Regions from separate parts of the Amycolatopsis sp. NPDC098790 genome, predicted to be linked through region 2. Evidence: riboswitches for the same ligand, from Rfam matches in the RefSeq annotation. Region 2 holds a riboswitch; the other holds the start of a gene.

Region 1 (6,891 bases), 170 kb from region 2:
CGACGGCCAACGCGAAGACGAGGACGAGCGCGGCGCCGGAGAACCGGGTCGCCAGCCAGAAGGCGGAATTGCTCGAGACCGGTTGCGCGATGACGGGCAGGCCTGCGGCGAGCGGCTGGACGACCGGTCGTGGCTGGGCGGTCGTCAGTGGAGAGCCGTCCGCGTCGAGCCAGGTCCGGCCGGCGACCCCGGTCGCCGCCGCGATGCTCGTGCCCGGGTCGCTCGGCCCGCCCGGCGACTTCGGGAACCCGCCGTCGGCAAGCGCCAGCCCGCCGAGTGTGCGCGCGGCCTTGCTCGCGTCCAGCCCGGCCACCTGGCGGCCCCCGGCGACGACGGCGGTCAGCGCGAGGTCCGGCTGACCGTCGGCGCCCGTCACGGTCCCGTCCTCGCCGGTCCGAGCGGTCAGGGCCGCGGCGGCGGTTTCCAGCGCGTGACGACGTTCGGACGTCGAGACCGCCGGAACGGAATTGCGCGGCTCGGCGGCCAGTGCCTGCACCGCGACGGCGGTCGCCGCGAGGTCTCCGGTGGCGCAGGACTCCGCGGAGAACGCCGCCGGGAAGAGCCCATCCGCGCATTGGTGGGCGATCAACACGTCGATGGACGCGGCCGGGTTGGCGCTCGTCGTGGTCGCCAGGGTGGCCCACGCGTGGCGCTGGAGCGATTTCGTGCCGTCGGCGAACTCGCCGGTGTCGGTGAACTCGCCGTCCGGAGTGCGCAGTGCGGCGAGGTCGCGGGTGAGGTCGTTGTCCCCGGACCCCGCGAACCGCGCGATGATCTGCAGCTTGGCCAGGGGCTCGGCGTAGGACGCCGCGCCCTTCTCGTAGGGCGCGCCGTGGGCGTAGGCCTTGATCGAGTCCGGGTTCAGCAGGAACCGGGACGCCCGCGCGACAGCGTCCGGCTGCTGGCCCAGAGTGCGCAGGCCGAGCACGAGGTCGGCGGTGAGGTCATAGTCGACGAACGTCTTGCCGTCCTGGGTGACCTCGACGTGGTCGCCGTCGACGAGTTGCCCGGCGAGGTAGCCGGCGAGCCGGCCGGCCGGGGTCGGGCCGGTGACCTGCGTCGGCGCGCTCGGAGGCGTCACCACCGTGCCGCGGGGTAAGCCGCGCCTGATGGCCGGGCTGCCGACCTTCTTGCTGACCGGCGGCGTCGACAAGTGCTCGCCCGTCGGCGCAGGTTTTTCGCCGGGCGGTGATGGCGGTGGCGGTGGCAGACAGCCAGGGTCCGGCGACGTCGGTGTCCCGGCGCGGCGCAGGGTGAGGTCGTGGAAGCCGACCTGGGACAGGCCGAGTCCTGCCTGCGCGCTGGCGCGGATCCAGGTGTCGAGCCCGGCGATCCCGTTCGTGCGCGCTGCCTGGTACTCGGCCGGGGTGTAGGCGATGGCACCGACCTGGTCCTCGAGCCGGGTGCCCAAGTCCGCTGCGGTCACCTGGGCGGACTCGAGGAACGCCGCCCCCGACGTCATCGCGGCGTCCACGCAGCCGGCGTCGGCGAGGGCCTGCAGGATCAGGCCGGTGCTGTTGGTGTTGGCCGCTTCGGTGCCGACGCCACCGCCCCAGCCGCCGCTCGTGGTCTGATGCGCCTTCAGCCACCGCACGGTCTTGGTGATGGGCGCGTCGAGACCGGCCGCACCGGCGTCGCGGGCGGCGAGCATCGCCGACAGCGCGATCCCGGTGGCGTCGCCGTCGGGCGCCGACTGGCCGAACGGCTTGCCCTCGTCACAGGTCGAAACCTTGTGCCCGTCCGGCGTCACCTGGTCGCCGGTCTCGGTCGTGGGAACGAGGCCGAAGAAGATCCGGAAGTAGCCCTCCGAGCACTGCTGGGACAGCATCGTGTCGAGCGCGAGCCGGTCGGTCAGGCCGACCCCGGCGAGCCCGATCACGGCCAGGGCCTGGCCGAACATGTTGGCGTTGTTGCTGACGAAGTCCTTGAAGTCGGGGTTCTTCGAGTAATCGCTGACCCGGCCCCTGTCCACGCCCGAACGCATGATCGCGCCCAGGGTTTCGGCGACCATGTCGTGCCCGCCGAAGTTCCGTGGGTCCCGTCCGGCGACTTCCGCGGCGACCAGCACCTTCGCCGCGGCGCCGCCGGTGATGATGGCGTCGTAGCCTTGGCCCGGGACGAGCCCGTCCCAGGTGTAGTAGTCGGTGGCGTGGTGGTCGAGGTACGCCACGATCGGCGCAGCCAGGGCGCCGTCGCCCGAGGCGTACATCGCGAACAGCGTGTCGATCATCAGGCCGTGGTCGGGCAGCTCGCCGCCCAGCGGGTTCTGCAGGGTCCCCTCGGGCGAGAGCTGCGCGGAAAGCCACTGCGACGTCGGCTTCGAGGCGGTTTCGCCGGCGAAAGCCGGGCTTAGCGTGCCTACGGCGACCACCGCAACAGCGGACACCAAAGCCGCAAGGCGCGTGCCGGCCAAGTCGTCCTTCCTCTCCCCAGGCGCCGACGCGCACGAGGGAGGGACCGGCCCTGAGGGCCGGGCGTCACTCACTGCTTACGCGACAGCGGATCGACAACACCTGCCCGAGGAGGTAGTCCGACTCGTCACCCAAGGTGACCCACGGTTGCGCGACAGTGCCGGATTTCGACCGGCTTCCCCCGCCACGGGCAGCAAATGATGAAGTTGTATTGGCCAAACGCCTTGACCGTAGCAGCTGTCCAGCCGGACGGAAACGGCAAAACTCACGTCTGCGTCACATCAGGGGCACCGCCGCGGCCCCGCCGTCCCGAGCGCGCCCCACTCCGAACGGCAAGGTCCCTACGAGCAGCGAGTGCAGCCTGGAGCACGTGCTTCGGACAGCACCCGTCGTCCGGCGCCGGTTCGCCGCATGCGGCCAGCGCGGGCAACTGCCCTTCGACAACGTCCAGCAATTCGGCCGCATCGCGCAGCAGCCGCTTGAGGGAGGCGATCTGCTCCATCTTCGCGCCGAGCTGTTGTCGGCTCGCGTCGAGCTGCGCGAAGGCAGCGGGATCGAGCACGACCACGTCGGCACCCGCTAGTCGCATCCGGCGCGGCACCGGTCCGGTCCCCATGGATCGACCTCCCCTGTCCGAGAAAGCGAAATCCGGCCGTTTCCCGACGAACAGCACGCTGACCGGCGGATCGGCGCCCTCAGCGCCGGCCCGTCCGTCATCCCCACGTGACAATTTCCCGAAGCCGGTGAGAATCCGGCGCGGTCGCGCCGCTGTGTGCCCATCGTGCCTGAGATGGGCGAGCCAGGTCGAGGAACCGTCACCAGCCCCAACGAACCAGGGACGCGAAATCCCCTAAGGAGGCCCGATCTGACCAGCATTCCCGCCGGCTCCGGCTCGCCCCCGGTCGTCCTGCCGGTGTCGAAAGCCGTGCTGTGGCTCGGCTTGACCGTGCTCGCCCGCGCTGATGATCTACTACTTCGTCGGCATCGACCAGGGCGCCACGTCCCTGTTCGGCGACGATACGCACGTGCACGAGTTCGTCCACGACGCGCGCCACTTCCTCGGCTTCCCCTGCCATCGAGCGCCCTCGGAACGGACAACCGGATATGGAAAAGAAACTCGTCCTGCGCGGGCCCCTCGCCGGCGCGCTCGGCGGCCTGCTCGCGTTCGTCTTCGCACGGATCTTCGCCGAACACCTGATCCAGTCGGCGATCGACTACGAATCGGGCCGCAGCGAGGCCGAAGCGGCACTCAACCAGGCCGCCGGGCTGCCTGTGGAATCCGAAGGCCCCGAGGTATTCAGCCGGGCGATCCAAGCGAACGTCGGCATCGGCGTCGGCATGATCATCTTCGGCGTCGCGATGGGCGCGCTGTTCGCGGTCGTCTACACGGTCTCGCTCGGCCGCGCCGGCCGCGTCCGGCCGCGAGTCTTGGCGCTGCTCGTCGCCGGCGCCGGATTCCTGGCGCTGTACCTGGTCCCGTTCCTGAAATACCCGGCGAACCCGCCGTCGATCGGGCACCCGGAGACGATCGGCGCCCGCGGCGGCCTGTACCTGACCATGGTCGCCGCCTCGATCCTCTTCCTCGCCGGCGCGGTGTGGCTGGGCAAGCGCCTGAGCACCCGCCTCGGCACGTGGAACGCAACGCTCGTCGCGGCCGCGGCGTTCGTCGTCGTCATCGGCGTGCCGATGGCGTCCTCCCAGCCGGGCCCGCACCCCCTCGCCGGAGCAGCAGGAAGTCCTCGGGTTCTTCATCGCCCTGCAATGGCAACGCACCACCCGACCGGCTTGCCCGACCCGGCCCTGCAGCGGGCGTTGCACGCCGACCTGCGGACGCAGCGCCACTGCCTTCAGATCGTCACCGCATCCGCGCGCTTCTTCTGAACGCCTGTCACCTTTCGACTGATGACCTTGTCCGCCGACCGGCGTCTCGCCGCCAAATCCACGAGCATACCGACAACGGCGCCTCCGGCTGCGCTGACGAGTCCGGCATCCGGCCGACCAGCACCAGCGGGACGCCGGACCGACTCTCTTGGCTCGTCACCGGCTCAGGTACGGATGCGGGTCAGGACCGCTTCCGGGTTCGGTGATGACCGGAATCGGCCTGCCGACGGGGTCTCCTGTGCGGTTGAACCGGAACGTGCCCGTTGCGCCCTGCACCTCGACGGTCGGAAGGGTCTCGCGCACAGTCTCGGCGGTCGGCTGCCGCCCCTTGATCGCTGTGAAGGCCGCCGCGGCGGCGTCGTGGTAGAGGAGCGCGAAACCGTCGTTCAACGGTTCGCCGAACCGGCCGGCGTATTCCTCTCGGAACCCCTCGAAGGCGGCTGGAGCGCGCTGGGGAGCCGCCGACCACCCGACTGGGTCCACGGAGATCGCGCAGATCACCCGAACGGCACCTCCAGCTGATCGGGATGCGAGCTCCGGCCGGCCGGTCGACACCGAACCGACGGTGACCGGAGCGCCGGGGCAGGTCGTCGTGAGGTAGTCCGCCACGTCGGTCAAGCCCGAGCTACGGCCGGCGTAAAGCGTCCCCGATGGGCAGCCGGGAAGGTACATACGTCCGCCGTTCCACACCTCCGGCACATGCCAGGTCGACAAGAACGCCTTCCGCAGAGATTCCACGTACACGTCCGGCAACCCGTCGCTGAGCACGTAGTCCGGCCCCTGCCCCGGCCACGACCGCCGCAACGCAGCAGCGAATTCTTGGTTGTCCGGGGTGATCCGGAAGAGGCCGTCGGCGTGCAGGGCATTGGCGGTCGCCGCGACCATGGGGATGCCACGCCGAGCCAGCGCCTGCACGCCCTGGACCGAATTCGTAGTGCTGACGCCGAGGCCGACGACCGCGACGAGCGGGTGCTCCTCCCCCGCCATCCTGACGAGCTGGTCGATCACCGGGCGCCAGTGCGCTTGGTTTCGCCCCTCGTTGGCCAGCACCAGCTCCACCTTGACCGTGTTGACGGCATTGGCATGCTGTTGCGCCAGGAAGACGCCTTGAAGCGCGTGGACGATCTGCTGGCGAGTGAACACTCCTGGTGCGAGTGGCGCGAGCAGCGCCACTCGCACATAGGGATCGGGCCCGGCGACGACGCTCTCGTTCTCTTTCTCGATCAGGCTGGAGACACCGCCGTCGGCGCCGGTGAAGTCGTAAGCGCCATCGGTCACCCCGACACATTCGTAGGTGAACCCGCCGGCCAGGTAACGAACATCCTGATCGAACGGCGTCAACCCGCAACGTGCTTGCAGACCACCAGCGACCGGCAAGCCGATTCCGAGACTGGCGCCCAGGAGAAGCACAATCGACGTCAAGGCGGCCGCATGGCGGACTCGTGAGCGCCCACCCGGACGTATCACGAGCGGCTCGGCTGATCTGGCCGGCGGTGCACCACCGGCCATCCGGTCCTGGAGCAGGTTGTGGCGGAACCGGTACGCACCACCATTGGCCCGCAGCACCCCGAGGCGGTGAGCTTCGGCGAGAAAACCCATCAGCCGCCAGGGCACTCGGCCTCGCCCGGCAAGGACGAGCCGCGCGACTTGGTACCCGGTCCACACATGCGGGCCGCGAGCCAAGCCGACCACCGCGCCGATCAGAGCGGCTCCGGCGCCGTCGACCAATCCCACGAACGGCCCTGCGACCAGTCCGAACACCAGCCCGGCAGCCAATCCGAACGGCAGGCCGAAGACGGCCAGTTGCACCAGTTTCACGGTTCGGTCGGCACGCAGGACCGCAGCAGGGCCGACCGTCTGCACGGAATCAGCGGTCATCTGCAGCCAGCCCAGCAGGCCGAACCCCATCCCGGTCACGGCCCCGGCCGCGGCCCCCATCAGCAACGCCGGATGGGCCGAGTCGGACGTCTCGAAAGCGAGCCAGTAAGTCACCTCTCCGACGGCACCGATGACGACGCCGGCAACCGTGCCTCGCACCACGCCCGCGCTCAGCCGGCCGATCAGATCGATCCAGCGGCCTCCGACTCGTGCGTATGTTCGCTGCGGCTCGCTCACCGCGGTCGTCGCAGCGATGGCGCCCGCAAGCACGCCCGCCAAGCAGCCGGCTGCCAGGCTCAGTCCAGCGGCGGCACCGGCGTCGGCCACGGTTGGCAGGACCATCAGCCACACCGCGACGACCGACAACGCCGCCGCAACGGCTCCGATGCCGATACCGATGGCTCGAGCCGGTGACGACAACGCCTGGCGCAGCCTCCACCAACGGAAGTCATAGGTTTCCTGGTGCAGCAGGTGGCCGGCGAGGAATCGCAGTGCCCGGCCGGCGGCATCCCTCTGGTCTTCGGGGTAGGCGGCAGGTATCAGCCCGTCGAGGAGAAACTCTTCGACCTCTGCGGGAGTCGACAACCCGAGTAGTCTCTCCGGGTCCGCGGCTCGGGCGAGGTCGATCATCAACGGCGTACGCAGGGCCTGCGCAAGGGCGCTGTCGGACCCGTTGCGCAGCCGGGCGAACACCGGAGCCCAACGCGAGTCGCCGTTCACC
Region 2 (6,891 bases):
GTCCGCGCCGCCGTCGGCTCCGCCGTCGTGCTGGCCGGGCGTGCCTTCGCCGGCACCGGAGTCGGCCGGCCCTTCGGCGCCGCTGTCCGCGCCGCCGTCGGCTCCGCCGTCGTGCTGGCCCGGGGTGCCCTGGCCGGCGCCGGAGTCGGCCGGGCCCTCCGGTCCGCCGCCGGAAGTCGTGGAGATGTCGTCGTCGTTCAAGCTCATGTCGGGTTCCTTCGGGTCGTCCCGGCCGGACGCCGGGGTGATCGCCGGGTTACCCCGGCGGGCCGACGGTCATGCACGAGCGTCCGAACTGGACGCGAACCAGGTGGGTGACCGGCCGGCGTCACTCCTCGGCAGCACGCGCGATCGACCGGGCGAGCCGGCCGAACACCAGGTCGTGCGCCGGTTTCTGGAGGTGCCAGTAGGCGTCGCCCAGCCGGCCGGCCGGGGTGAAGCGCACCCGCTGCCGCAGCAGGCTCCCGGAACCGGCCGGTTCCGCGCGCAAGGTGAGCTCGGCGTCGCCGGGCAGGCGCATGTCGGCGGTCAGCACGAGTTCACGCCGCGCGTCGTCGCGGCGGCGGACCGTCCAGAAGTCGATGACGTCCCCCGTTCCCGGTCGTTCCGGGCGCCCGCGGTACAGCCCGGCGCCACCGAGCGCCTGGTCGAGCAGGCCGCGCAGCGCCCAGGCGGGTGCGGGCGGGAACCGGCCACCGTCGCCGCCCAGCCCGGTGATCGCCCGCCACAGCCGCTCGGGGGTGGCCGCCGAGCTTTCGGTGTTCTCTTCCCGGTACGACCGCCCTCGCGGAGTCGTCGGGAGCGGAGCACCGAGGGCCGCCCGCAGGGCGTTGTCGAGACTGGTCGCCCCGGCGGCCGGCGGTGGCAGGACGGTCTCCGCCGGGGCGTCAGCCGGCAGCAGGTCGTGCTCGAGGGAAGCGAACAGCCCGGCCGCGACGGCGGTGGGAACCGGTGACGTCATCCCGGCGATCCGGGCGGCGGCCTCGTGCGACCACACCGGTGCGGGCAGCGCGAGAGCGGCGGGACGGCGCAGCACGCGAGCACACCGGCGCACCAGGTCGTGGTAGCTGATCGCCTCCGGCCCGCTGACGTCGAAGCGGCCTCTCAGCGGTGCGAGATCGACAGCGGCGCGCAGGTAGTGCCGGACGTCGGCGAGGGCCACCGGTCGGCTGCGCCGGGCGGTCCACCGCGGTCGCGGCCGGATCGGCAGCCGGGCGGTCCGGGACAGCAGCTCGACCCCGGCCGACCCCCGGCCGAGGATCATCGGGGCCTGCAAGGCGATCGCCGGGACGCTGCCGCCGAGCAGGATGCCGGCCACTTCGGACCGGGATGCCAGGTGCGGCGACGTCGCGGTCACCGGCCGCGGCCCGCCGAGGTAGACGATCTGCCGGACCCCGGCCGCGGCGGCCACGGCGGCGAGGCGTTCGGCGATGACGCGGTCGTGCTCGGCGAAGTCGGCTCGCGCCAGCGAGTGCACGAGGTGGACGACCACGTCCGCGCCGGCGACCGCGGTCGCGAGCGCCCGGGGATCGGCCGCGTCCCCGAGCGTCACCTCGACGCCGTCGAGGAAGTGGTGCGCCGCGGTGCGGGACAGAGCGCGCACGGGGTGTCCGGCGGCGACGAGGTCGGCGACCAGGGCCCGGCCGACGAACCCGGTCGCTCCCAGCACCGTGCACCGCGGCGGAGGGGTCGTCGCGGTCCCGGCCGCACGCGAGGCGTTGTCGGTCATGCGAAGTCTCCCGATCACTGATGCACGGACGATGCGAATCTAGGCCCGCGCCGCCACTGCTGCCGGGTAAGCCGGTCACGGAAGTGTGCGGGCGGCCGGCCGGGATCGGGAAAACATCCCGTCGGGCCACCGGAATTCGCAGGTACAGTGCCTGTTGTGGAGCCGGCGGCCGCGTTGGTGGCCCTTCCGGGACGCAGGCGTTTTGCATCGACGGTGAATCGGACGAGCTCGCGGAGCGGAGGACCTCATGGCTGCACCACCGCCCGTCGTGACCGCGATCCGGGAACGGGCTCGCGACGCGCTCTTCGCCCGGATCGCGGGTCCTGACGGCCCCCGTAACCGGGCGCGGATCCACGGTGCGCCGGGGCCGCGGTGGTTCGCTCCGGGAAGCGCGATCCAGCGGGTGCACGGCGACACCGCCATGTTCGTCGGCGGCCTGCGCGCGTTGCTGCTGCAGTCGTTGCACCCGCTGGCGATGGCGGCGGTGGCCGCGCACTCCGGTTACCGCGGCGATCCGTGGGGCAGGCTGCAGCGGACCAGCACCTTCCTCGCCACGACGACGTTCGGCACGGCCGACGACGCCGGCCGCGCGGTTTCGGCCGTGCGCGCCGTGCACCGGCGGGTCCGCGGGGTCGCCGCGGACGGGCGGCCCTACCGCGCGGACGACCCGCACCTGCTCGCGTGGGTCCACATCGCCGAGGTCGACAGCTTTCTGCGCGCCCACCAGCGGTACGGCGCCCACCCGCTCGACGACGCGGGCAGAGATCGCTACGTCGCCGAGACCGCCGTCATCGCCCGCGCGCTCGGCGTGCCGGACCCGCCGGTGACGGTCGCCGCACTCGAGGACGAACTGGCGGCGTACCGACCGGAGCTGCGCGGCACCCGCGACGCCCGGCTGGCCGCCCGCTTCCTGCTGGTCACCCCGCCGATCCCGTGGCCGGCGAGGCTTCCGTACGCCGCGTTGGCGGCGTCGGCGGTGGCGATGCTGCCCGGCTGGGCGCGGCCGGAGCTGCGGCTGCCCCACCTGCCGGTCGCGGAGGCCACGGTCGTGCGCATCGCCGGGAAGAGCCTCGTGCACGCGGTGCGCTGGGTGATGGCCGCACCGGAGCCGTCCGCCGCCGGGTGAGCGTCGTCCTCGACGGGAGAGGACTTCGCGACCCGGATCACCGGCTGGACCGGCCGAATCCCGGGCGGGAGCCGCTACAGTCCGAGGTGCAGCTGGTTCGGTCTCCGCGTGCCCGTGGCGGTGACCGAGGCAAGAGGGAACCCGGTGGAAATCCGGGACTGCCCCGCAGCGGTGAGTGGGAACGAACGCCGTCAGTCCCTTCGAGGGACGAGCACTGAGCCACCCGGCTTGGGAAGCGACGGCCGGTAGGAACCCGGCGCACGCGCCGGAACGCCCGCGAGTCCGAAGACCTGCCGGCTGCGCACCCCACGACCGTGGGGTGCTGGCTGCGACCTCGCGGGCAGGTCACGCCGGATCACGACCGGGAACGGTCGCGGTTTGCCGTGCGCTCCCGCAGGTCCACGCGGACTCGCGAAGGAGAGCCCCGTGACCAGTACCACCCCGACCAGCCGCGCCACCGTGTACGGCTATCCGCGACAGGGCGCCGACCGGGAGCTCAAGAAGGCCGTCGAGGCCTACTGGAAGGGCCGGATCGACGCCGACGCCCTGCGCGCCACCGCTCGCGACCTGCGGCTGCGGAATCTGGCCGAACTGCGCGACGCCGGAATCGACGAGATCCCGAGCAACTGCTTCTCGTTCTACGACCACGTGCTGGACACCGCGGTCCTGCTCGGCGCGATCCCCGAGCGGCACCGCGCGGCCGAGAGCAAGCTGGACCGCTACTTCGCCATGGCCCGCGGCACCGCGGACGCGCCGCCGCTGGAGATGACGAAGTGGTTCGACACCAACTACCACTACCTCGTGCCCGAGCTGGGGCCCGGCACCCGCTTCACCCTGGACGCGAGCAAGCCCGTCGAGGAGTTCGCCGAGGCTCTCGAGCTGGGCGTGACGACCCGGCCGGTGCTCGTCGGCCCGGTGACCTTCCTGCTGCTGGCCAAGGACCCGACCGGCACCGAGGGCTTCCGGCCGCTGGACCTGCTCGACCGGGTCGTCCCGCTCTACGTCGATCTGTTGCGGCAGCTGCACGAGGCCGGCGCCGAGTGGGTTCAGCTCGACGAGCCCGCGCTCGTCACCGACCAGCCCGCCGAGGTCCTGGCCGAGGTCGCCGACACCTACGCCACCCTCGCCGCCGGAACCGCGCGGCCGAAGATCCTCCTCGCGTCCTACTTCGACCGGCTCGGCGACGCGCTCCCGGTGCTGGCGTCGTCGCCGGTCGAGGGCCTGGCGCTGGACTTCACGAACAACGCCGCGGCCAACCTCGACGACCTCGCGCGTGCCGGCGGAATCCTGGACAAGCGGCTGGTCGCGGGCGTCGTCAACGGCCGCAACGTCTGGGCCGCCGACCTCACCGCCGCGCTGTCCACCCTGGCCACGCTGCTCGGCCTGGCCGGCTCGGTCGACGTCGCCGCGTCCTGTTCGCTCCTGCACGTGCCCTACGACGTCACCCTCGAGACCGATCTGGACCCCGAGATCGCCGGGTGGCTGTCCTTCGCCCGGCAGAAGCTCGGCGAGATCGTCACGCTGCGCCGCGGCCTGACCGAGGACCGCACCGCCATCGCCGGCGTCCTGCGGACCAACGCCGACCGCCTGGCCTCGCGGGCGGCCTCGCCGATCGTGCAGGTGCCCGCCGTCCGTGACCGCGTCGCCGCGGTCACCGACGCCGACTTGCACCGCGTCAGCCCGTACGGCAAGCGCCGTCAGGCCCAGCAGGAGCGCCTGCACCTGCCGGAGCTGCCGACCACCACGATCGGCTCGTTCCCGCAGACCGCGGACCTGCGCAAGGCCCGCGCGGCGCTGCGGGCGGGCAAGCTCGACCAGGACGCCTACCGCGAGGCGATGCGCGCCGAGGTCCGCGCGGTGATCGCCGAGCAGGAGCGGCTCGGCCTGGACGTGCTGGTGCACGGCGAACCCGAGCGCAACGACATGGTCCAGTACTTCGGCGAGCGGCTGACCGGGTTCCTGGCCACCGAGCACGGCTGGGTCCAGTCCTACGGCACGCGGTACGTGCGTCCGCCGCTGATCGTCGGCGACGTCGCCCGGCCCGAGCCGATGACCGTCGAGTGGGCCACCTACGCCCAGAGCCAGACCGAAAAGCCGGTGAAGGGCATGCTGACCGGGCCGGTCACGATGCTCGCGTGGTCGTTCGTGCGCGACGACCAGCCCGAGGGTGACACCGCCCGCCAGGTCGCGTTGGCCCTGCGCGACGAGGTCGCCGACCTCGAAGCCGCCGGGATCTCGGTCATCCAGGTCGACGAGCCCGCGCTGCGGGAGACCCTGCCGTTGCGCGCCGCGGACCGCGCGGCGTACCTGGACTGGGCGGTCGCGTCGTTCCGGCTGGCCACCGCGGGCGTGCGGGACGACACCCAGATCCACACGCACATGTGCTACGCCGAGTTCGGCGACGTGCTGCGGGCGATCGTCGACATGGACGCCGACGTGATCAGCCTGGAGGCGGCGCGGTCGGCGATGGCGATCGTCGCCGACCTGGCCCGGGCCGGGTACCCGAACGAGGCCGGGCCGGGCGTCTGGGACATCCACTCGCCGCGGGTGCCGTCGGTCGAGGAGATCGTGGGGCACCTGCGCACCGCGGTCGCCGCGTTCCCGGCCGAGCGGCTGTGGGTCAACCCGGACTGCGGCCTGAAGACCCGTGGCTACCCGGAGGTGCGGGCCACCCTGGCCAACCTGGTCGAGGCCACCGGGCAGCTGAGGGCGCGGGCGTGACGAGCACTTCACCGCGGCGGGCGGTCGCCCCGCCCGCCGCGGTCCCCCGCACGGTCCGGGACCGTCTCGCCGCCGGCACGCCGGTGCTCTCGCTGGAGTTCATGCCACCGCGTCCGGCCGACGACGCCGGCCGGATCTGGCAGAACGTCCGCAAGCTCGAATCCCTGCACCCGGGATTCGTGTCCGTCACCTACGGAGCCGGCGGATCGACCCGGGACAACACCATCGCGGTCGCGGCCCGGATCGCCCGGGAGACCACGATGCTGCCGGTCGTCCACCTCACCGCGGTCGACCACTCGGTCCGGGACCTGCGGTCGTTCGTCGGGGCGCTGGCCGACGCCGGGGTGGTCGACGTGCTGGCGCTGCGCGGCGACCCGCCCGGGGACATCGGCGGCGAGTGGGTCCGCCACCCGGAGGGCCTCGAGTACGCGAGCGAGCTGGTGACCCTGCTGCGTGAGCACGGCGACTTCTGCGTGGGCGTGGCCGCGTTCCCGTTCGGGCACCCGCGTTCGGCTTCGCCGGAGGCGGACACCGCCCACTTCGTGGCGAAGTGCCGAGCAGGCGCGGACTACGCCATCACCCAGATGGTCTTCGACGCCGACGACTACCTCCGGCTGCGCGACCGCGTCGCGGCGGCGGGCTGTGCCACGCCGATCATCCCCGCGCTGATGCCGGTGACGACGATGAAGACCATCGCCCGCTCGGAGCAGCTGTCCGGGGCGCCGTTCCCGGCCCACCTGGCGGAGCGGTTCGACGCGGTCGCGGACGATCCCGCGGCCGTCCGGAGCCTGGGCATCGAGCAGGCGATCCTGCTCGCCCAGCGACTTCTCGCCGAAGGTGTCCCGGGTCTGCACTTCATCACGTTCAACTTCGCCAGGGCCACCAAGGAAGTCGTCGCGGAACTGCCGGTGTTTTCGTGATGCCCTCGAAGCCGCGCGTGGCCGGGCGGTCACTTCCCGGTCGTGCTGCCCTGGGCGAGGCGGGAGAGGTGGTCCCACTGCTCCAGCCCGGCGAGCCGGCCGGCGAACTCCGTGCGCAGCGCGTCGAGGCCGCCGGTGCCGAACAGCACCCGCAGCGGCGGGTTCGGGGCGTCGGCCACCGCCAGCAGTGCCGCCGAAGTCGCGGCCGGGTCGCCCGGGGCGAAACCACTGCCCGACCCGGCGAACAGGGCCTCCCGGGCGTGGGCGTAGGCCGGGTTCGGCTGGGACTGCGGAGAGGCCTCGGCCAGTCCGGTGGGGAACATGATCGGCTCGATCAGCGTGACGTGGATGCCGTACGCCTCGACCTCGGCGGCCAGGGACTGGCTCATCGCTTC

The links. Region 2 has a riboswitch for cobalamin ahead of metE (5-methyltetrahydropteroyltriglutamate--homocysteine S-methyltransferase). Riboswitches for the same ligand answer to the same signal wherever they lie in the genome.
Region 1: linked by a shared signal. The riboswitch ahead of ACIQWX_RS18530 (hypothetical protein) and the one ahead of metE (5-methyltetrahydropteroyltriglutamate--homocysteine S-methyltransferase) in region 2 are both predicted to bind cobalamin.

What each region holds. Positions count from the first base shown of each region.
Region 1 covers NZ_JBIWAI010000002.1:1,038,760-1,045,650, reverse strand. Annotated here, with positions in the region: gene ACIQWX_RS18530 (hypothetical protein) at 1-2,413, opposite strand, end outside; adenosylcobalamin (AdoCbl) riboswitch at 2,473-2,618, opposite strand; gene ACIQWX_RS18525 (hypothetical protein) at 2,677-2,979, opposite strand; cobalamin riboswitch at 3,151-3,215, shown strand; gene ACIQWX_RS18520 (CbtA family protein) at 3,516-4,292, shown strand; gene ACIQWX_RS18515 (hypothetical protein) at 4,449-6,891, opposite strand, start outside.
Region 2 covers NZ_JBIWAI010000002.1:864,119-871,009, forward strand. Annotated here, with positions in the region: gene ACIQWX_RS17655 (hypothetical protein) at 1-207, opposite strand, end outside; gene ACIQWX_RS17660 (DUF2867 domain-containing protein) at 329-1,729, opposite strand; gene ACIQWX_RS17665 (oxygenase MpaB family protein) at 1,977-2,855, shown strand; cobalamin riboswitch at 2,932-3,168, shown strand; gene metE (5-methyltetrahydropteroyltriglutamate--homocysteine S-methyltransferase) at 3,282-5,576, shown strand; gene ACIQWX_RS17675 (methylenetetrahydrofolate reductase) at 5,573-6,496, shown strand; gene ACIQWX_RS17680 (SDR family NAD(P)-dependent oxidoreductase) at 6,526-6,891, opposite strand, start outside.